Regions from separate parts of the Micromonospora sp. NBRC 107095 genome, predicted to be linked through region 4. Evidence: riboswitches for the same ligand, from Rfam matches in the RefSeq annotation. Region 4 holds a riboswitch; each other region holds the start of a gene.

The links. A riboswitch is a leader RNA that binds a small molecule or an ion and turns the genes downstream of it on or off. The one in region 4 is predicted to bind cyclic di-AMP.
Region 1: it holds a riboswitch for cyclic di-AMP, as region 4 does, so the genes downstream of both, QSK15_RS18770 (coiled-coil domain-containing protein) here and QSK15_RS03280 (coiled-coil domain-containing protein) in region 4, are expected to answer to the same signal.
Region 2: it holds a riboswitch for cyclic di-AMP, as region 4 does, so the genes downstream of both, QSK15_RS01130 (C40 family peptidase) here and QSK15_RS03280 (coiled-coil domain-containing protein) in region 4, are expected to answer to the same signal.
Region 3: it holds a riboswitch for cyclic di-AMP, as region 4 does, so the genes downstream of both, QSK15_RS11105 (C39 family peptidase) here and QSK15_RS03280 (coiled-coil domain-containing protein) in region 4, are expected to answer to the same signal.

The regions. Positions count from the first base shown of each region.
Region 1 covers NZ_BSTU01000003.1:425,331-430,476, reverse strand. Annotated here, with positions in the region: gene QSK15_RS18780 (SRPBCC family protein) at 1-197, shown strand, start outside; gene QSK15_RS18775 (hypothetical protein) at 233-742, opposite strand; gene QSK15_RS18770 (coiled-coil domain-containing protein) at 884-1,948, opposite strand; cyclic di-AMP (ydaO/yuaA leader) riboswitch at 1,954-2,085, opposite strand; gene QSK15_RS18765 (cation diffusion facilitator family transporter) at 2,229-3,146, opposite strand; gene QSK15_RS18760 (HelD family protein) at 3,253-5,146, opposite strand, start outside.
Region 2 covers NZ_BSTU01000001.1:229,329-234,474, forward strand. Annotated here, with positions in the region: gene QSK15_RS01120 (C40 family peptidase) at 1-1,006, shown strand, start outside; gene QSK15_RS01125 (N-acetylmuramoyl-L-alanine amidase) at 1,062-3,044, opposite strand; cyclic di-AMP (ydaO/yuaA leader) riboswitch at 3,280-3,415, shown strand; gene QSK15_RS01130 (C40 family peptidase) at 3,429-4,469, shown strand; gene dcd (dCTP deaminase) at 4,528-5,106, opposite strand.
Region 3 covers NZ_BSTU01000001.1:2,383,617-2,388,762, reverse strand. Annotated here, with positions in the region: gene QSK15_RS11115 (alpha/beta fold hydrolase) at 1-717, opposite strand, end outside; gene QSK15_RS11110 (hypothetical protein) at 854-1,891, shown strand; gene QSK15_RS11105 (C39 family peptidase) at 1,965-2,813, opposite strand; cyclic di-AMP (ydaO/yuaA leader) riboswitch at 3,047-3,188, opposite strand; gene QSK15_RS11100 (hypothetical protein) at 3,474-4,241, opposite strand; gene QSK15_RS11095 (hypothetical protein) at 4,371-4,793, opposite strand; gene QSK15_RS11090 (acyltransferase family protein) at 4,886-5,146, opposite strand, start outside.
Region 4 covers NZ_BSTU01000001.1:681,882-687,027, forward strand. Annotated here, with positions in the region: gene QSK15_RS03275 (carbonic anhydrase) at 1-414, shown strand, start outside; gene QSK15_RS03280 (coiled-coil domain-containing protein) at 471-1,490, opposite strand; cyclic di-AMP (ydaO/yuaA leader) riboswitch at 1,495-1,625, opposite strand; gene QSK15_RS03285 (YibE/F family protein) at 1,792-3,162, opposite strand; gene QSK15_RS03290 (heavy metal translocating P-type ATPase) at 3,473-5,146, shown strand, end outside.

The DNA of each region.
Region 1 (5,146 bases), on a different contig from region 4:
CCACGGTGCGCAACCACACCCGGCTGCGCGCCGAGCCCGACGGTCTGGTCCGCATCGACGTGGAGATCACCCTGACGGCGCCGACGCCGCTGTTCCGGTACGCGTTCCGCCAGGCCCGAGCCGCCCACCTCGCCCTCGCCACCCGGCTGGGCGCGGCCCTCGACAGCACCGGCGACCCCCCACCACCCCCGTCCTGACCCACAGCCTCGCCCCGCTGGCACGACCGGGGTCCTCAGGGACGTGCGGTGGCGCGGCCACGGCCGGCGAGGGTGGCTGCGGCGGTGCGCCGGCGGCCCCACGGCTTGTAGGTGGAGAGCACCGTCGCGATGATCATCAAGCTGGTCGACACGGCCGGCGCGATGACCAGGTCGGCGCGGTCCCGGGCGGGCAGGGCGGCGCCGACCGCTCCGGCGTGGCGCAGGTTCGGGGTGAGCAGGAGCAGCACCAGCCCGACCATCACCGTGGTGAGCACGAGCTTGACCAGCACCCAGCGGTGCCGCAGGAGGCCCCACGGGGTGAGCAGTGAACTGGCCACTCCGATCAGCCAGACCAGGACGCTCAGCGGCGCGAACAGCACCGTGCCGATCAGGGCCGTGACCGGGTAGACCACCGCCGGGTCGGCGCCCCGCTGCACGGCGATGCCGAGGGTGAGCAGCACCAGGTCGGTGCCGAGCCAGCCGAGCGAGGTGACGAGGTGCAGGGTGAGCAGCGCCTTGCGGGCGGTGGGTCGGATCCGAGGCATACCGCGATGCTGCCCGCCGGCCCCGGCCGGGTCGTCCGCCGAGCGACGACACCAGGGGTACGCCCGGCGACGTAGCCGGCCCCGGACGCACGTGATGCCTGTGAGTCATCACCATGACTCACAGGCATCACGTGGCGTGGGTCAGTAGACCGACAGGTGTACGTGGTTGGTGTGGTCGCTGGACGGGTCGCCGCCCGCCCCGCTGTACGACTTCCACCCGCTGCTGGGCAGCCAGATCTGCCGGTACCAGATCACGTAGAGCACGGCGAGCCGGTCGGCGTTGCGGATGAAGTACGCGGCCAGGTTGTTGCCGTAGGTCTTGTCGCCGCCGGTGGCATCCCCGCCGAAGCCGCCCTTCTGTGCGGCGAAGTCGCAGGCCCGGCCCTTCGGGTGTTCACCGGAGCCGCTGGGGCGGTGGCACGAGACGTACCGGGTGAAGCCCGCGGCCTTGGCCTGGTTGAGCGCGTGCAGGGTGCGCGGGGTGATGCAGCCGCTGGCCGGCGTCGGGTCGTTGACGCTGCACGACTCGGCGGGCCAGGAGCCGTCGGAGTTGCGCGGTGCGGCCGTCGCGTTGGCGGTGGAGGTGCCCCGGTTGGAGCCGGTGTCGGTGGCGCTCTGCGTCTTGGGTGTGGTGGCCACGGTCAGGGCCCGTTCGGCCTGTTCCTTGCGCTTGGCCATCACGGCGACCTGCTTGCGCTGTTCGGTGATCTCGCCGTCCAGCGCGACGCGGGTGCGGGTGGCCTGGTCCTTGCTCTTCAGCAGGTCGCGGAGCACCCGGTCCTCGTTGGCGGCCACCGCGTCCAGGGCGGCTGCCCGGTCCATGAAGCCTTCCGGGGTGCTGCTGTTGAGCAGCGCCGACATCGCGCCGAGTCGTCCGGTCCGGTACGCCACCTCGGCGATCTCGCCGACCTTGCCGTTGCGCTGCTCGATCTCGACCTCGATGGTCTTCAGCTGGGTGGTGAGTTGCTTCTGCCGTTGTACCGAGGTGTCCAGGGCGCGCTTGGCGTCCAGGTAGCCCTTGCTGGCCGCGTCGAGTTGGGCGCGCAACGCCGGGGTGCCGCCCTCCTCGTCCGAGTCGGGTGCGGCGGCCCGCAGGCCGGTCGGGGGAGCGGCCGAGGCGGTGCCGGCCGGAAGCGCGACGCCGAGGGCGAACATCGCGACGATCAGGGCCGCCAGTCGGGCGGCGGGTGGTCGTGCTGGTGCCACTGCGCATGTCCTTCCGTCAGCCGCCGACCGGGTTAGCTGACGGGTTCGGGACGGAAGATCCCTACCGCTGACGCGGATGCACCCCAGGAACATGGTTCCCCGGTTCGCCCGGTTGGGCGATTAGGCGGCGACCGCCACCGGCGCCGGGAGGCGCCGCCTGGTGGAGGCCGGGACCGAGCCTACCGGTGCCGGTGGGGCCCTTGCAGCCAATGTGACGGACGGTGCGTACGTCACCACGGAAAATTACCCTAAAAGTGAAGCAACGCTCCGAAAAGACCTGTCACCACTCGATGGAGCCGCACACGCCGGAGGCGGCGCCCGGCTCGATCTGCAACGTCGCGTGTTCGATGCGGAAGTCGTCGTGCAGGGCCGTACGCGCCGCGGTGAGCACCGCGCCGACCTCCGCCCCGGGTGCCATGGTCAGGTGTGCGGAGGCCACCTCCATGCCCGAGGTGAGCGTCCAGACGTGCAGGTCGTGCACCTCGACGACGCCGGGCACCGCGGCCAGCCGGTCGTGCACGGCGGTCACCTGGAGGTGCTCCGGGGCGGCCTGCACCAGGATGCGGATGGCGGCGCGGGCCAGCCGCCAGGTGCGCGGCAGGATGAACACGCCGATGGCGACCGCGACCAGGGGGTCCGCCCACCACCAGTCGGTGACGGTGATGAGCAGCGCCGCCCCGATGACGCCGACCGAGCCGAGCAGGTCACCGAGCACCTCCAGGTAGGCGCCCTGGAGGTTGATGCTCTCCCGCGCTCCGGCGCGCAGCAGGGCGAAGGCGGCGGTGTTCGCGAGCAGACCGAGTACGGCCACCGCGAGCATCGGACCGGCGACGACCTGGTGCGGGTCGCCGAACCGGCGGATCGCCTCGATCACCACGTAGATCGCCACGCCGGAGAGCAGGACGGCGTTGGCCAGCGCGGCGAGCACCTCGAGCCGGTAGAGCCCGAAGGTGCGCTGCGGGTCGTTGGTGGCCCGCCGAGTCGCCGTGATCGCGGCGAGCGCCATCCCGATGCCGAGCACGTCGGTGAACATGTGCCCGGCGTCGGAGAGCAGGGCGAGTGAGCCGGTGTGCAGGGCGGTCACCGCCTCGACCACCATCAGGGTGGCGAGCAGCCCGAACGCCGCCCAGAGTCGACCCCGGTGCTGGTGTGCGGCATTGGCGACGGACCCATGGTGGTGGTCATGACCTGCGCCCACGAGATTCACCTTCCGCCGCCGGCCGGGACCCGGTCAAATGTATGCTCACATCGCTATGTGTGCAAGTGTACGGGCGATGCCTCGCGCTGGCGGCGGTCCGCGCAGGTCAGCCGGTCGGGTCGATGGTGGTGAGCCGCTGCGTGGCCCGGGAGAGCGCCACGTACAGGGTGCGTACGCCGGCGCCCGGGTCCGCCCGGATCTCGCTCGGGGCGACCAGCACCACCCCGTCGTACTCCATGCCCTTGGCCTCCAGGCTGGTCACCACCTGCAACCTGGGCGCGCCGAGTGCGCCGAGCCAACCGGCGACCTCGTCGCGGCGGGGGACCGGCGTGATCACCCCGACCGTACCCTCCACCTGGGCCAGCAGTCCGGTAGCGGCCTCCACGGTCGCGGTCTCCAACCCGGCGGCCGGCACCACCAGCTCGACCGGTTCGACCCCGGTGGAGCGGACTGCGGTCGGCAGCGGCAGGTCGGGGTAGAGCCGGCGGATCTCCGCCGCCGCCACCGCGAAGATCTCCGACGAGTTGCGGTAGTTGGTGGTGAGCGTGAACTCGTGCCGCTTGCGCCGGCCCAGCGCCTGGTCCCGGGCCCGGGTCAGCTCCTCCGGGTCGCCGGTCCACGCGGTCTGCGCAGGGTCGCCCACCACCGTCCAGGAGGCCAGCCGGCCACGTCGACCGATCATCCGCCACTGCATCGGCGAGACGTCCTGCGCCTCGTCCACCACCACGTGCGCGTAGTCCCGGTAGTCCTCCGGCCGCTCCCGGGCCGCCGCGCGAGCGGCCCGCTGCCGTTCACCGAGGGTGCTCAGCTCGCGGACACCACCGGCGAGCTGGAACGGATCGCGTCGCGCCTTGGCCGGCTGCGCGGGCTTACCGAGCAGCGCGTCCAACTCGTCCAGCAACGCCACGTCGGCGATGGTCAGCCCGGCCGAGTCCAGGTTCCGGTACGCGGCGGTGAGCAGTCGGATCTCCGCCGAGGAGAGGATCCCCCCGGCGTACCGGCGCAGCCGGTCCGGCTGCGCCAGCCAGCCGAGCACGTGCCGGGGGTGCAGCCGGGGCCACCACGCCTTGAGGAACTCGCGGAACTCCGGCCGCTCGGCGATCTCCGCCTCGAAGGCCGGCTGCTCCGGCAGCCGACCGCTGCTCAGCTCACGGGCCTGCGCCCACAACGCGGCGAACACCCCGTCGAAACCGGCCCGGCGCACCTCGTTGCGCCGTGCGCCACGGTGCAGCGCGCGGTCGCGGATGCGGTCCAGGGTGGCCCGGTCCAGCCGCAGCAGCGTGCCGCGGTAGAGCAGCCGCAACTCACCCGGGCCGCCCGGCACCGCGTCGCGGGCCGCGCGCTCCAGCACCCGGCGCATCCGCAGCGAGCCCTTCACCGCCGCCACCTCGGGCGGATCGGTGCGGGTGGCGGTCATCCCCGGAAAGAGGGTGCCCAAGGAGTGCAGGGTCGCGGTGTCCTCACCGAGCGAGGGCAGCACGGAGCCGATGTACTCGACGAAGACCGACGACGGGCCGACCACCAGGATGCCGCCGCCCGCGTAGCGACTGCGGTCGGAGTACAGCAGGAACGCGGCCCGGTGCAGGGCGACAGCGGTCTTGCCGGTGCCGGGGCCGCCCGCGACGATCGTCACCCCGGAGCCGGGCGAGCGGATCGCCTCGTCCTGCTCCCGCTGGATGGTCGCCACGATGTCGCGCATGCCCCGACCGGTGGCCTTGGACAGGGTGGCCAGCAACGCGCCGTCACCGACCACCGTCATCCCCTCCGGGGCGGCGGTCGGGTCCAGCAGGTCGTCCTCGATCCGGGTGACCCGCTCGGCGCGGGACTGGATCGTGCGGCGTCGCACCACGTCCAACGGCTGCGCCGGGGTGGCCTGGTAGAAGGCGGCAGCGGCCGGCGCGCGCCAGTCGACGACAAGGGTGACGGCGTCCTCGTCGCGGATCCCGAGCCGCCCGACGTGCAGCACCTGACGGTCGCGCAGGTCCAACCGGCCGAAGACC
Region 2 (5,146 bases), 450 kb from region 4:
GGCAACCATGCCCCCTCATCGTCACGACCTGTTTGCGTCTGCTCGCTCTGGTGGCCTGCGCCGCGCCGCCCATCGGGTGCTGGTCCTGGTCGCTGCTGCTGCGGTCGGCGCCGGTCTACTGACCGCGCCGGCGCATGCCGCGCCCACGGTCGACGAGATCGAGGCGCAGATCGACAAGAAGTGGGAGCAGTTGGAGCCCACCATCGAGCAGTACAACAAGGTTCGGGCGCAGCTGAAGGTCAACCGGAAGAAGTCGGCGGACCTGCAGAAGAAGATCGAGCCGCTGGCGCTGCAGAGCGAACTGGCGCTCAACCGGGTCGGCGACCTCGCCTCCCGCTACTACATCTCGGGCCCGTCGCACGACATCGGCGCGCTGCTGGTCAGCGCCAAGCCGGACACGCTCACCGAGCAGCTCACCATCCTCGACCGGCTCGCCGCGCAGGAGCGCAAGGAGGTCGAGGGTGTGCTGGCCGTGCGGGCCAAGTACGACGGCGAGAAGCAGAAGCTGGACGCGCTGATCGTCACCCAGACCAAGCAGCAGAACGATCTGTCGGCCAAGAAGAAGCAGATCGACGCCGAGATCAAGCAGCTCGAGGCGTCGATGCCGAAGACCACGGTCAAGACCGCGGCCTGCCCGACCATCAACGGAGTGGTCAGCGAGGCGGCCCGTACCGCGATCAAGACCGCCTGCGGGAAGGTCGGCAAGCCGTACGTCTGGGGTGCCACCGGCCCGAACTCGTTCGACTGTTCGGGGCTGACCCAGTACGCCTACAAGGCGGCGGGGATCTACCTCACCCACCACACCGGTGACCAGTGGAACGAGGGCAAGGCCATCGCGCGGGCCGACGCCCGCCCCGGTGACCTGGTGTTCTTCTTCTCCGGCCTGAGTCATGTCGGGCTGTATCTGGGCAACAACCAGATGGTGCACGCGCCCCGCGCCGGCAAACCGGTGCAGGTGTCCAGCATCACCACCATGCCCATCGCCGGGTTCCGCAGACCCGGCTGATCCACCTGACGCGACACGACGGCCCCCGGTCACCGACCGGGGGCCGTCGTGGTTGTCAGCGGGGCGCGCCCACCGGGGACGGCAACAGCTGCACGTCGGCGAGGTCGACGTACATGATCCGGTGGCCGAACTGGATCTGCGCGTAGCGGTTCTTGCCGCGGATCACCGTCCAGTCACCGGGCGAGGAGCCGTCGAACGTGCTGGCCCGGTAGTACTCGCCGGCCAGCACCGCGCCGACGGCGTACCGCTGTCCGGCGGCCAGGGTGTACTGCAACGGCGAGATCGTCTGGTAGGGCACCCCCTCCGGGTACGCCGCCTGCTCCGGGTACGCCCGTCCGTACACCGGGATGGTGGCCCGTCCGGGTTTCGGGGTGGCCACGACGCCGACGGTCCAGCTGGCGGTCGGCGCGGACGGCGGGTTGTGGAACCAGGCCCGCTGCCCGAGGTACCAGATCGCCGTCCAGTCACCCTGCCTGCCGGCCAGCGCGTACGTCTGCCCGGCGGATGCCCGCGCCCCGTGGTCGGACACGGCCATCGTGTTCGGGGTGCCGTCCGGGCGGAGCGCGACGTCGTTGACCAGCGGCGCGTCCGCGGACGGTGCGCTCCGGAGCACCACCGCCGAGGAGCCACGCGGTACGCACGGCACGCCGGCGGTGACGCAACCGGTGAACGCCGGCTGGTTGGTGGCGTAGTCGGGGTCGATGCGGACCAGACCGGTGGCCGGGGTGCCGGTGTCCAGTCGGGGTGCGTGCAGCAGGTCGAAGTAGTGCGTCCAGTCCCAGTACGGTCCCGGATCCCAGTGCATTCCCCGCACGGTGGAGGCGACGGTGCCGGGCACGTTGTCGTGGCCGATGATGTGTTGCCGGTCCAGCGGGATGCCCAGCCGCAGCGCCAGGTGCCGGACCAGCTTCGCCGAGGTCCGGTACATCGCCTCGGTGTACCAGGTCCCCTGCGCCGCGAAGCCCTCGTGTTCCAGCCCGATCGACTTCGCGTTGACGTACCAGTTGCCGGCGTGCCACCCGACGTCCTTGGTCTTCACATGCTGGGCGATGTGCCCGTCCACCGAGCGCAGCGAGTAGTGCCAGCTGACGTAGGTCGGATCCTGGACGAGTTGCAGGGTCGTCGCCCAACTCGCCTCGGTGTCGTGGATGACGATGTATTCGATCTTCTGTCGGGCGGGCCGGTCGGAGAGGTCGTGGTTGCCGTAGTCCCCGTCGCCGAACGCCTCGTAGGGTGCCGGGATCCACTCGCAGGAGATGGTGCGGGGGCACTCCACCCCGTCTGGGCGGGCCAGCTGGCGCAGGCCCAGCCGGTCCAGCCAGGAACGCTCGGGCCGCACCGCGCGGGCCGGCAGGGTGATCCGCTGGCCGTCGTCGGTCACCCGGGACTGGCCCGCACCGATGGTGGTGAAGACCTCGTCGGCGAAGGCCGCGGCGGCGTCGGCGCTGTCCGCGCCCGAGTAGCGGGCCACCGCGCCGTACCAGGCGGCCGGGTCGGTGTCGGCACCGACCGGCGCGTCCAGCTCCCGTTGGTACGCGCTCAGCAGCGCCGCCCCACCCCGGATGTTGAGGCCCGCGTCGGTGCGCAGTGCCTCGGGGGCGACTCCGGTCAGCGTGGCGGCGGCGTCCACGGTCTGCAACGCTGCGGTGGACGGCGCGGGGGCCTCGACCGGTCGGGGCGCGGGCACCCGGGCGGGCCGGGAGTCGTCGCCGCGCGGGTCCTCGGCACCGGTGTCGTGGTGACCGCGCCCGGGTAGGGCGGCCACGTGCCGGGCGTCGGTCAGGTGCATCGGGCCGTAGCCGCCACTGGTGCTCGGTGTGCCGGCGTTGGTGTCCCAGCGGGACTCCAGGTAGGAGACGCCGAGCAGCACGACTGTCGGCACCCCGTACTCGGTGGCCGCGGCGGCGTACTGCTGCTGACGGTCGGTGGTGGGCGCGGCGGCGGCCGGGCCGGCGGAGAGTGGCACCGTGGTCGCGGCGGCGACCACGGCGGCGGCGAGCAGTGCCCGCCAGCCGGTCGACAGGGTTGGATGGTGCATCGAACCCCCTAGATTCTCGCGGAGTGAGGTGAGGTCACCATCGCGCCGTCCGGGAGGTCAGGTCAATACCTTTCCATCTATCGAAGCCTGGGGAAAGAATTCTTCACGCACGGTCGGTGACCTCGTCCAATCGGTACGGAGTGTCACGGCCGTGCGGGTTGCGGATCGGTAACAAGCGTCTCTACTCTGGTCATTCGTCGGGCCGACAGCAGCTCCGCCCAGCCCGGGCGGTAACGGACCGACACCGCCGAGTCGTTTCCGAGCGAACCGGGGACCCAGGTCCCTCGGGGTGAATCCGCAGCCACTGCGGTAGGGCGCCGACTTCCCGCCCGAACCCGTCAGCTAACCCGGTAGGCGGTCAGGAAGAAGGAGTACGGAACCCCGGTGGCACTCCATGCCCCGCGGCCGTCGTCCGAGCGGTCGGCATCAGCCGGCCCGGCGTCGATCGTGCCGCGCCCACGCTGGTCCCGCTTCACCACCGCACTCGCCGCCCTGGCCGGCATCGCCGTCGTGCTGACCGGCAGTGCCACGGCGGCGCACGCCGACCCGTCGGTCGCCGAGATCGAGCGCCAGATCGACGCCGACTGGAACAAGCTCGAACCGATCATCGAACGGCACAACGCCACCCGCATCGACCTCGCCGCGAAGCGCAAGCAGGCCGACGCGCTGGCCGCCCGGATCGCCCCGCTGGAGCGCCAGGTCGACGCCGCGATGGACAAGGTCGGCGCCCTGGCCGCGCGCGCCTACAAGGGTGAGAACGTCTTGACCGTCAACGCGGTGCTGGGCAGCCGGTCGCCCAGCGAGGTGGTCGGCCAGCTCGAGATGCTCGACCGCTTCGCGCACAACCAGCAGAAGGACGTACGCGAGGTCGCCGACCTGCGCGACCAGCTGGCCGCGCAGAAGGCGCCGCTGGACGAGATGGTGGCCCAGCTGACCCGCACCGAAGCTCAGCTGGCGGCGAAGAAGAAGCAGATCAACGAAGAGATCGACCGCCTGCAGAAGCTGCGCCTCAAGGTGTACGGCAACGGCGGCGGTGGCCCACTGCGCCCCGCGCCCTGCCCGGGCAGCTACCCCGGCGGCGCCGCAGGCACCGCCGTCAAGTTCGCCTGTGCCCAGATCGGCAAGCCCTACGTCTGGGGTGCGGAGGGTCCGAACTCGTACGACTGCTCCGGGCTGATGCTGGCCGCCTGGGCGAAGGCCGGCGTGTCGCTGCCGCACAACGCCGCCGCGCAGAGCCGCGTCACGAAGAACGTCAGCAGGGGCGACCTGCGCCCCGGCGACCTGGTTTTCTACTACAGCGACATCCACCACGTCGGTATGTACGTCGGCGGCGGCTGGGTGGTGCACGCCTCGCAGGCCGGTCAGCCGGTCAAGATGAAGAAGGTCGACGACGGCCCGATCCACAGCTACGGCCGCCCGGGCTGACCCCGGATGACGACAGGGCCCGCCGCGATCCGTCGCGGCGGGCCCTCGTCGTCGTGGTTCAGCGGGTGGGCCAGGTGCGCCAGTGCTGCCAGGCGCGGCTGGGCGTCGGCCCCCGCTGGCCCTGGTAGCGCGAGCCGTAGACCGCCGAGCCGTACGGGTGCTCGGCCGGCGAGGAGAGCCGGAAGATGCAGAGCTGCCCGATCTTCATGCCGGGCCACAGGGTGATCGGCAGGTTCGCCACGTTCGAGAGTTCCAGCGTCACGTGACCGGAGAAGCCCGGGTCGATGAAGCCGGCGGTGGAGTGCGTGAGCAGCCCGAGCCGGCCCAGCGAGCTCTTGCCCTCCAGTCGGCCGGCGAGCTGGTCACCCAGCGAGATGACCTCCAGCGTCGAGGCGAGCACGAACTCCCCGGGGTGCAGCACGAACGGCTCGCCGTCGGGGACCTCGACCGCCGAGGTCAGGTCGTCCTGCTGCATGGCGGGATCGATGTGGGTGTAGAGGTGGTTGTTGAAGACCCGGAACAGCCGGTCGAGTCGGACGTCGATGCTGGACGGTTGGACCAGGGTGGGCTCGAACGGCTCCAGGCCCAGCGTGCCGGCCTTGATCTCGGAGACCAGGTCACGGTCGGAGAGCAGCATCGGACCACCATAGCGTCTTGTATGCCGGGCGAATTCGGTG
Region 3 (5,146 bases), 1.7 Mb from region 4:
CGCCGTCGGGTCCTCGACGTGCGCGTTGTGGCCGAGGCCGGGCAGGGTGGCGACGGGCACGCCATACTCCTTGAGCTGTTCGTCGGTGACCATCGGGTCGTGCTCCCCGCGCGCCAGCAGCACCGGCACGTCGGTCGCCGCCAGCAGCGCGGCCAGGTCGGGCTCGCCGACGGCGAACGCGGTCGGGTCCATGGCGAGGCGCCACCGGCCGTCGACCTGGCGCAGCCCGGCGTCCACCACGGGGGCGTCCGGCGGGACCAGGCCGGCCAGCCCGGAGACCCGCAGGTAGCGGCGCGCCGCCTCGGCGCGGGTCGCGAACCAACTGACCGGGCGGGCGGCGAGGTCGGCGGCGCGGGTCAGCTCGTCGGGTGACCAGACGGCCTTGATGCCCAGTCCGACCACGGCGTCCACCGGCGTCCCGGCGGCGCGGGCGGCCAGCGCGAGGCCGACCACCCCGCCCAGCGAGTGCCCGAGCACGACGAGCCGGTCGCCGGGTGCCAGGCCGCGCGCTATCTGGTCGGCGAACCCCGCGAAGGTGTACGACTGAAGCGGTGCCGCCCAGCCGTGGCCGGCGAGGTCCGGTGCCAGCCACCGCCCCGCCCAGCGCTGCTCCAGCAGCGGCGCCCACGGCAACCAGACGTCCCCGGTCGTGCCCATCCCGTGCAGGAGCAGCAGGACCCGCCCGCGACCGGCTTGACCACCCGATTCATCCACCACGGCCGCAGTCTCCCACGGTTCACGGCCTGGTACGAGAGCCGTCATCCACGCCGCCCCCACGAAACCATGATCCATTGTAGAGTTCCGGGCCGGACGGACAGAGCCATCTGTCGATTCCGTCCCGAGGGGAGCCACTGTGTACAGGATGTACGGGTCGGCGCTGGTCGCGGCACTGGCAGCCGTCACGCTCGGCGTACCGCACTGGGCGTCCGCGACGCCATCGGACGTGGCCGCACCGAACGTCGCAACGATCGCGGCGGCCGATCGGGTGCTGCGGGTCTACAACAACAACATCGAGAACCTGGTGGTGAACAACTCCGACGGGAGCTGCACCCGGATCTCCGGACCGGACCACCTGACCTCGATCCTGGTCGACGACGTCGGTCGCACGGGCACCAGCGGCGTGGTGGCGCCCGACATCCTGATCGTGCAGCAGGTGCGTGGCACCGGCCAGGCCGAGGCGTACGCCGACCAACTGTCGGCGAAGTTCGGCTACCCGGCGGGCAGCTACGGGGCGATCGTGGCGTGGGACGACCCGGAGCCGTGGGGCAGCACGCACAAGTGCAGCTCGCAGTCGCTCGGGGACCTCAAGAAAAAGCAGACCAACGGCATCATCTGGAACAAGCGCACGCTCAACCTGGCCAGTGGCGACATCTCGAAGTACTGGAGCGCGGGTTGGCTCAAGCCGGGCACGGCGTACGCGAACGGCGCCGGGTGCACGCTGTACAAGCCGCCGAACAGCGACCCGGACAGCACCGACTACTACAAGTGGAAGCGGACCAGCGCGATCGCGGCGCGCTTCACCATCAAGGCGACCGGCACCAGTGTGTTCGCCGCGACGATGCACCTGCCGCAGGAGAATCGGCAGAACGCCTGCGCCGGCGACGGCGACCGGGGCATCGCCAACAGCGGCATCCACCTCGGTGCGGACGCGACCACGCTGCTGAACGCGTCGACGATCCGCGTGGTGGGCATCGACGCGAACCGCACCGGCATCGCCCCCGGCACGCTCAGCGGCTACGGCATGACCGGGTACGGGTCGGCGGCCACCAACGGTTCCAGCAAGATCGACTACTTGTTCGTCAGGGGCAGTGTGCAGTCGTCCGCCGTCGACCACACCGTGGTCGGGACGAAGTCGAACCACAAGGCGTTGTACGGCTTCATCACCTACTGACCGCACAGTCGAAGACGCCGCGGGCGCCGGCCCCTTGTGGGGGACGACGCCCGCGACGGTCAGCGTGCCCGGGTCAGGCGGAGTAGCCCCGGCTGGTGATCCAGTTGGCCAGGTCGATGGTGGTGATCCAGTACGACGGGTCGGCTGGGTTCGCCGAGTCGGCGATCCGCACGGTGCGACCGTTGTCCTTGTAGCCCACGACGGCGATGTAGTGCCCGCCGCCGTAGGAGTGCCAGCCGCCGTCGGTGTCGGTGGCGTCCCCGACGACGTTGGCGACCACGCCCCGGCCGTCGGTGATGGCCTTCACCACGTCGGCCTGGAGCCGGTCCATCTGCGCCGGGCTGGGCGCGCTGGGGAACATCCGGGTCCGGTACGGGGAGCCCTTCACCTCGGCGTTGAGCACCCGGGTGGTGTCCTCGGCCGAGTTGGTGCCCATCTCGGTGGTGCCCAGCTCGGCGCCGAGCTCCTCCTGGGTGCGGTCGATGCCGGCGGCGCTGAGCGCGTTGCGAGTGGCCGCCGGACCGCAGTTGTAGTAGGTGTTCTGCGCCTCGTAGTCGTAGTCGAGCACCTTGGTCGCGGGCGGCTTCGGCGGCGTCGGCTTCCGGGTCAGGTCGGGGTTGATCTTTGCCTTCGCGGCGGGGGACGCGGCGCTGGTGGTCGGCGCGGCGGTGGTCGGTGCGACGCTGGCCGAGGGGGACGCGTCCCGAGCGTCGCCACGGGAGGCGGCGACGTCGCTGCGCATCTCGGCGACGGTGGTCGCGGTGCGCTGGTCGGCCGGGGCGTCGTCGGCGGTGGTGAGCAGGGCGCCGCCGGTGGTGGCGATGGCGAGGGCCGCGGCGGAGGCGGCAACGATCTGGTACGGGCGCTCGGTGACGAGGCGGCGGAGCTGACGCTGCAGGGTGTGCTTCACGGGGTCCTCCACGGATCGGGGGGAGAGCGGCACACCGGGGCCGGACCGGTATCCGGGCAGGCGCCAGCGCGCGGACCGTGGTCCGCGGATGGTGAACCGCTCAGGGGAACGCCCGGCGTGGCCGGGCGGGGAAGGCGATGACCCGGGGGGTCAGCTCACCGTCACTGGACGAATGAGCGGGTGCACCGCCGCGCCGTGGAGGCGAGGGAACAACCGAGGGGTGGAAAGGTGCTGCACGAGGATGGGACTCCTTCCGACACCGCCTACCGGGTTAGCTGACGGATTCGGGCGGGAAGATCGCCCTACCGCGGGCCGTGGCTCGCGGATTCACCCCGGACTTACTGATGGGTCCCCGGTTCGTTGATCACGATTAAGCGGGTCGGTGCGGCGTCGCGTCTTGCGATCGGTTACCGCACCGGACGGGACGACACTACTGGCCGCCCACACGCCCTGCCAAGCGAGGTTCACCTGCGCAAACCTCAATTGGCGCGGCAATTTCTGCGCGTATTGCCGATGATGTGACTCGATGGGACAACCGGTTACGGGCGCGCCTGCGGGCGACAACCGGACAGGCGACGAAGAACGCCACCATAATCGCGGGAACAATGGCGCGGCTCGCGCCCGGCGTCCGATTTCACAATTGCGTGACCGGCCTCACATCACAGATCGGGCTCAACCCGCCCGGAGCGGGCGCCACCGTGCCACGACGGCCGGACGCAACGCCCGGGCCACCGTCCGGCGGGCGGGCGCCGGGTCGGGGCGCAGCCGGGCCGCCGCCGCGTACGCCTCCTCGGCGAGGGTACGAGCCGACTCGGCGGCCAACTCCGCGTCACGCCAGGCGGCCCGCTCACGGTCGGCGGCCACCTGGTAGTCGGCCAGCCGCGCATCCCGGACCACCCGGCTGATCAGCACCTCCTGCTCGACCGGGTGGCGTCGGGGATCCCAGCCGTGCCGGTGCCCGAACACGTCACCGAGCTGCGCCATGCTCAGGTCACCCCGCCAGTACGCCGCCATCGCCGCCCGGTGCAGATAGCGCTCCCGGGCCGCGTACTCGGCGGGGGTGTGCGGGGTCCGTGGGGTGGGCAGCGCCCCGGCGCCCGCGAAGCGACGCGCGGCGGTGTCCGCCGCGTCGTACCCGGTCCAGGCCCGCTCCATCTGCTCCTGGGCGCTCAGCCAGGCGGCGCGTCGCCGCTTGGCTGTCGTCGCCGCGCCGGCCGCGGCGACGGCCACCTCCTCGGCGTAGCGGCGCAGGTCGGCGGCCTCGGCGGCGGCCACCTCCCGAACGGTGGGCGCGGCCGGGAGCGGGTCAGCGGGCCGGTCCCGTTCGGGACGGGCGGCCAGCACGGTGAGCAGGCCCAGGGTCAGCAGGACCAGGGTCGACCAGATGGCGGCGGCCCGCGGCACCTCGGTCACGAACTGGTAGAAGACGACGGTCTCCATGGTCGGCACCTCAGGAAGAGAGCAGTGCGATGGGGCCGCACCGGCCGGCGGGCCACGGAGGGCCACCGGTCGGCGGGTGGGAAGCGGGTGGGGCGACAGGCGCGGCGGCGGGACGATCGTCCCGGTGGCTCAGTGCCGGGGTGGGGCCCGGCAGGCCCGACCGCTCGCACTGTCGACCAGGGGCAGCCGGTCGGACTCCGCCGCGCGGACCGGAAGCACGCCGGTCGCGATGACGCCCGGCTCCTCGGGGAGCGCCCCGGGCGAGTCGACAGCCCAGGCGGGAGCAGCCTCCTCGACGGCGTCCTGTGGGATCGCCGCTGCCGGGCACGCCGCAGCGTGCGCCCCGACGTGCCGACAGGAGGCCGCCAGCGGCCCGACGGCGGCGGAGGCCGACACCACGCTCGACGTTGGCACCGGGCTGGGCGTCGACGCGGCGGCCGTGGCCGGGCCTGCGCCGAGCGCCAGGGCCGCGACGACGGCGAGGCTGGTCAGCACCCGCGTCGCCCAGCGCGCCACCCACCACAGCGGACAGGTGAACGCGACCGGAAGCACGTCCCCACGCTACCGTCACGCCGAGCCGGGCGCACCGACCACGGGCGTGTCGGATCGCGCCGCGCCGACCCGTGTGACCAGGGTGGACGCTGTCAGCGCAGGTCGGCGTACGGTGATCGACCGTTGGCCTGACCGACCTCGTCGGCGGCTCCGCTCTCGGGGGCTGGTGCGTCGCCGTCACCGGCGGCACCGGCCGCGCGTTGCCGGGGGACGGGCGCGGACCGGGCCGGACGGCGCGGTGCGAGCCGGCGCATCATCGGGGTCTCGACGAAGCGGTGCAGCAGCCCGGCGAGGATCAGGTTCGCCACCAGGAAGCCGAGCACCACGGCGGGCCCACGCCAGCCCGCGAAGCC
Region 4 (5,146 bases):
GTGCTCGGCAGCGTCGAGTACGCGGTGACAGTGCTCGGCACTCCGCTGGTGGTGGTGCTCGGACACGACCTGTGCGGTGCGGTGCAGGCCGCCCGGGAGTCCACCGCGACCGGCACCGCGCCGAGCGGCCACCTGGGCGCGGTGGTCGACGCCGTGCTGCCCAGCCTGCGCCGCGCCGAGGTCGAGGGCGTTGACGACATCGACGGCATCGTCGACATCCACATCGCACAGACCGTCGAGACGTTGCTCGGGCAGTCCCCCGTGCTGGCCGACGAGGTGGCCCGGGGGCGGTGCGCGGTGGTGGGGATGTCCTACCGGCTGGCCGCCGGGGCGGTGCGCCCGGTTGCTGTCGTGCCGGCTGGCTTCGCGACGCTGGACGCCCCGGCCGACCCGGCTGCCCCTGCCACCGTGTGACGCGACGAGGGCCGCTCCGCGTCACGCGGAACGGCCCTCGAACGGGGTCGTACGGGTCAGAGCAGCGACATGTGCACGTGGTCGGTGTGGTTCGACGGCCCGCTGTACGAACTCCAGCCGGTGGCCGGGAACCAGATCTGCCGGTTCCAGATCACGTAGTAGATGCCGAGCCGGTCGGCGTTACGGATGAGGAACGCGGCGACGTTGTTGCCGTACATCCGGGTGTCGTTGTTGTGCCACGGCGAGAAGCCGCTCTTCTGCAGCGACCAGTCGCAGGCGCGGCCCTTCGGGTGCTCCCACGGCCCGCCGGGGCGGTAGCAGCCGACGAACCGGTTGAAACCGGCCGCCTTGACCTCCTTGTACGCGTGCAGCGTGCGCGGCGTGACGCAGCCGGACGTGGTGGGGTCGTCTTCGCTGCACGACTGGGGCTTCCAGTCACCGTCGGCGGTGCGACCCGGGCCGATCTTGGCGACCTTGGAGGTGGCGTCCACCAGGCCGCCGGTGAAGCCCTTTCCGCCGACGAGGGCGAGCGCCTTGTTGGCCTCGCTCTTCCGCTTCGCCATCAGGGCGGTCTGCTTCTGCTGCTCGCGGACCTCGGTGTCGAGGGCCAGCTTGGCCTGCTCGGCGCGGGCCTTCGCCTCGTTGACCGCGGAGAGCTTCTTCTCGTTGACCATGTTCATCTCGTCGAGCACCGCGGCGCGCTGGACGAACGAGTCGGGGGCGTCGCTCTCCAGCAGCATCGCGATCGCGCCGATCCGGCCGGTCCGGTAGGCCTGGGCGGCGATCTGCCCGACCTGCGGGGCCAGCGCTGCCAGGTCGGCGTTGGCCCGGTCGACCTCCGCGGCCAACTCGCTCTGCCGCTTCTTGGATTTGTCCAGCTTGGACTTGGCGGCGGAGTAGTCGCGGTTGGCCTGCTCGATGACGTCGTTGAGCAGCTTGGGCTCGCCGTCCTCCTCGTGCCCGGACGGTGTGGGGTTCGTCGGGGCGGCGTGCGCCGGGAGTGGCCCGGCGAACACGGTCAGTGCGGCGATCACGGCCACCACGGGTGTCAACCAGCGGCGTAGGGGTGCCGTCACAATGTTCCCTTCCGTCGACCGCCGACCGGGTTAGCTGACGGGTTCGGGGCGGAAGCGGCCCCTACCGCTGACGCGGATTCACCCCACGTACCTGGGTCCCCGGCTCGCCGGTTGGCGATTGGGCGGTGGCACCGCAGGCGCCGCTTCGCGCCTTCATCGGTGACCGGCAGCGAGGTTACCCGAGAGTCGACCGGCTGAGCTACGCCTGGATGCCGACCAAAAGCGTCATTTCGCCATAGCGTTGAGTGACCAGTGACGTGGTTCTCAGGGTGGTTGCCCGATCTGGTCACGCTGAGGAGTGTCACCATGCCGTATCCGTGCTCCTGTTCGACTCCGGCCACCGGTCGGTGGCCCCGGGTGGGGGTGCGGCCCGCTGCCGGTCCGGCTCGTTGGAGCCGGCCGTTCGCGGTGAGCTGAGGGCGGCGAGTGCCTCGCTGCGGTCCGGCTGGGGGCGCGCGGCGGGAGCGTCGGCCGGCGGCACGGCGTCGGTACGCCCGGCGGCGGTCACCACCGCGGCCAGCCCGGTGGTCAGCGGCACGGCGGCGATCAGACCGAGGGTGGCGACCGCGCTGCGGACGATCTCCTGGGCGAGGAACTCACTGGTGAGGATCTGCCCGATCGGTCGCGCGTCGGCGGTGAGCAGGAGCAGCAGGGGCAGCGACGCGCCCGCGTACGCCAGCACGATGGTGTTGACAGTGGAGGCGATGTGCGCGCGGCCGACCCGGGTGGCCGCCCGGTACAGCTGCAACCGGGTCAGGCCGGGGTTGGCGTTGGCCAGTTCGGTGACGGTGGCCGCCTGGGTGACCGTCACGTCGTCGAGCACCCCGAGCGATCCGATGATGATCCCGGCGAGCAGCAGTCCGTGCAGGTCCACGTTGCCCTGGAACATCGACAGGGTGGTGGCGTCTTCGCTGCCGAACCCGGTGAGGTGGGTGGCGGCCGTGGCGATGGTGGCGAGTACGCCGGTCAGCACCAGGCTGCCCAGGGTGCCGAGTACGGCGACCGAGGTCTGTGCGGTGACCCCGTGCGTCAGATAGAGCACCACGAACATGATCAGGGCCGCGCCGACCACCGCCACCAGCAGGGGTGACCTGCCGGCACCGATACCCGGCAGCACGAAGGTGAGCAGGATGGCGAAGCTGGCGGCCAGTCCGGCGAGCGCGGCCAGACCCCGCCACCGACCGAACGCGACGATCGCGGCCGCGAAGACCACCGCCAGCCAGATCATCGGGGTGCCGCGTTGGTGCTCGGCGATGTTCCAGTTGCTGGTGGTGGGATCGGTGGGATCGGTCAACTCGACCAGGATGACCTCGTCGCCCACCTCGACCCGCGGTGCGCCGGGTCCGTCCGGCACCGGCGTCTGTACCTGCTGGCCGGCGGTCGGCCCGTCGTCCACCCGGACGTCGACGGTGCCGCACCGTCCGTCGCCGACCCTCGGGGTGCCCTCGGGGACCGACGGCACCGGCGGGCACGGCTCGTTCACCACCCGGGTGACCGTGCCGCTGTAGCGCGGCACGTCCGCGCCGCCGTCGGTCTGCGGTGACCCGCCGCGCGGCCAGAGCAGCACCGCGGCGAGCACTGTGGCGACGAAGAGGGGTACCACCGTCACGATGAGGATCCGTCGCACCCTCGGTGGGGCGGACGGAGCCGGGCGGGTGTGGTCGGAACCCAAGGCGAGACTCCCAACGATCCGGTGCGGGGTACGGGTCAGCGAGCCGGGCGGTTCACCGTTTCGGGGGAAACGCGGCGGTCGGCGGGACGAATCGCTGCCTGACGACCGCTTGATCACGGACGGTCAGTGCTCGGCCCGGCCGGCCGGAGCCGACGTCACATCGTGGCGGCGTCAGTGCCCGACTGTGCGGCGGTATCCGGAGGGGCATCGTGGGAGATGCTAGCCAGCCGGTGGCGGGGCCGCAGGTCGTGGTGGAGTGTCGGCGGCCGAATCGCTCGCGTGGCGGCCCTCGGACCGGCATGTTGGAGTCATGCCCGCTCTGTCGCCGTCCGACCCCGACCATCGGCAACACGCCGGACCGTTGCCACACGACAGGCCCGCCGGGCCCGCCGGGCATTCCGGGCACGACAAGCACGCCGGGCACGATCCGGCGATGTTCCGCCGCCGGTTCTGGGTCTGCCTGGTGTTGACCGTCCCGGTGGTGCTGACGAGTCATCTCGTGTCGGACCAGCTGGGCCTGGCCTTGGACGACGTCCCCGGCCGGTCCTGGGTGGGCCCGGTGCTCGGCTCGGTGGTGTTCTGGTGGGGCGGTTGGCCGTTCCTGGTCGGCGCGGTCCGGGAGGTGCGGGACCGGGCGCCGGGGATGATGCTGCTGGTCGCGATGGCGATCACCGTCGCCTACACCGCGTCCCTGGCGACCAGCGTCGGCGCCTTCGACCTGGACTTCTGGTGGGAGTTGGCCGCGCTGGTCACCATCATGCTGCTCGGGCACTGGCAGGAGATAAAGGCCATCGGGCAGGCCCGGGGGGCGCTGGCGGCGTTGGCCGCGCTGCTGCCGGACGAGGCCGAACGGGTGACGGCGGACGGGCGGGTCGAGGCGGTGCCGGTGACCGGTCTGCGGATCGGCGACGTGGTGCTGGTCCGGCCGGGAGGTCGGGTGCCGGCGGACGGTCGGGTCGTCGAGGGCGACGCCGAGCTGGACGAGTCGATGATCACCGGCGAGTCGCGACCGGTCGCCCGATCGACGGGCGACCGGGTGGTGGCCGGTACCGTCGCCACCGACTCGGCGATCCGGGTACGCGTCGAGGCGGTGGGTGAGCAGACGGCCCTCGCCGGCATCCAGCGGATGGTGGCGCAGGCGCAGGGCTCGGGTGGGCGCGCCCAGCTGCTGGCCGACCGGTTCGCCGCCGCGCTGTTCTACCTGGCCACGGGCACCGCCGTGCTGACCGTGCTGGTCTGGACCGCGCTCGGTCAGCCGGACGAGGCGGTGGTCCGTGCGGTCACCGTCCTGGTGATCGCCTGCCCGCACGCGCTGGGTCTCGCCATCCCCCTGGTCGTCGCGCTCTCCACCGCGCTCGCCGCGCGGTCCGGGATCCTGGTCAAGGACCGACTGGCGTTGGAACGGATGCGGACCGTCGGCGCGGTGCTCTTCGACAAGACCGGCACCCTGACCCGGGGCGAACACGGGATGACCGACCTGGTGACGGTGCCGGGCGTCGAGCGGGACGAGGTGTTGCGGATCGCGGCCGGCGTCGAATCGGAGAGCGAACATCCGTTGGCCCGGGCGATAGTGGCGGCGGCCGGGTCGACCGGCCCGGCCCGGGCCGCCGAATTCCGGTCGCTGCCGGGCCGAGGGGTGCAGGCGACCATCGACGGTACGCGGTACGCGGTGGGCGGGCCGACGCTGCTGCGGGAGCTGGACCTGTCGCTGCCGGCGGAGCTGGAGGTGGCGACCGGGCGGTGGTCGGCGCGGGGTGCCGCGGTGCTGCACCTGGTGCGGTTGCCGGACGCCGTGCTCGGCGCGTTCGCGTTGACCGACGAGGTGCGTCCGGAGGCCCGGCGCGCCGTCGACGAGTTGCGGGCCGAGGGTGTCCGCACCATCGCCATGATCACCGGTGACGCGCGGCCGGTGGCCGAGGCGGTCGCCGCCGACCTCGGGTTCCGACCCGGCGTCGACGAGGTCTTCGCCGAGGTGCTGCCGGCG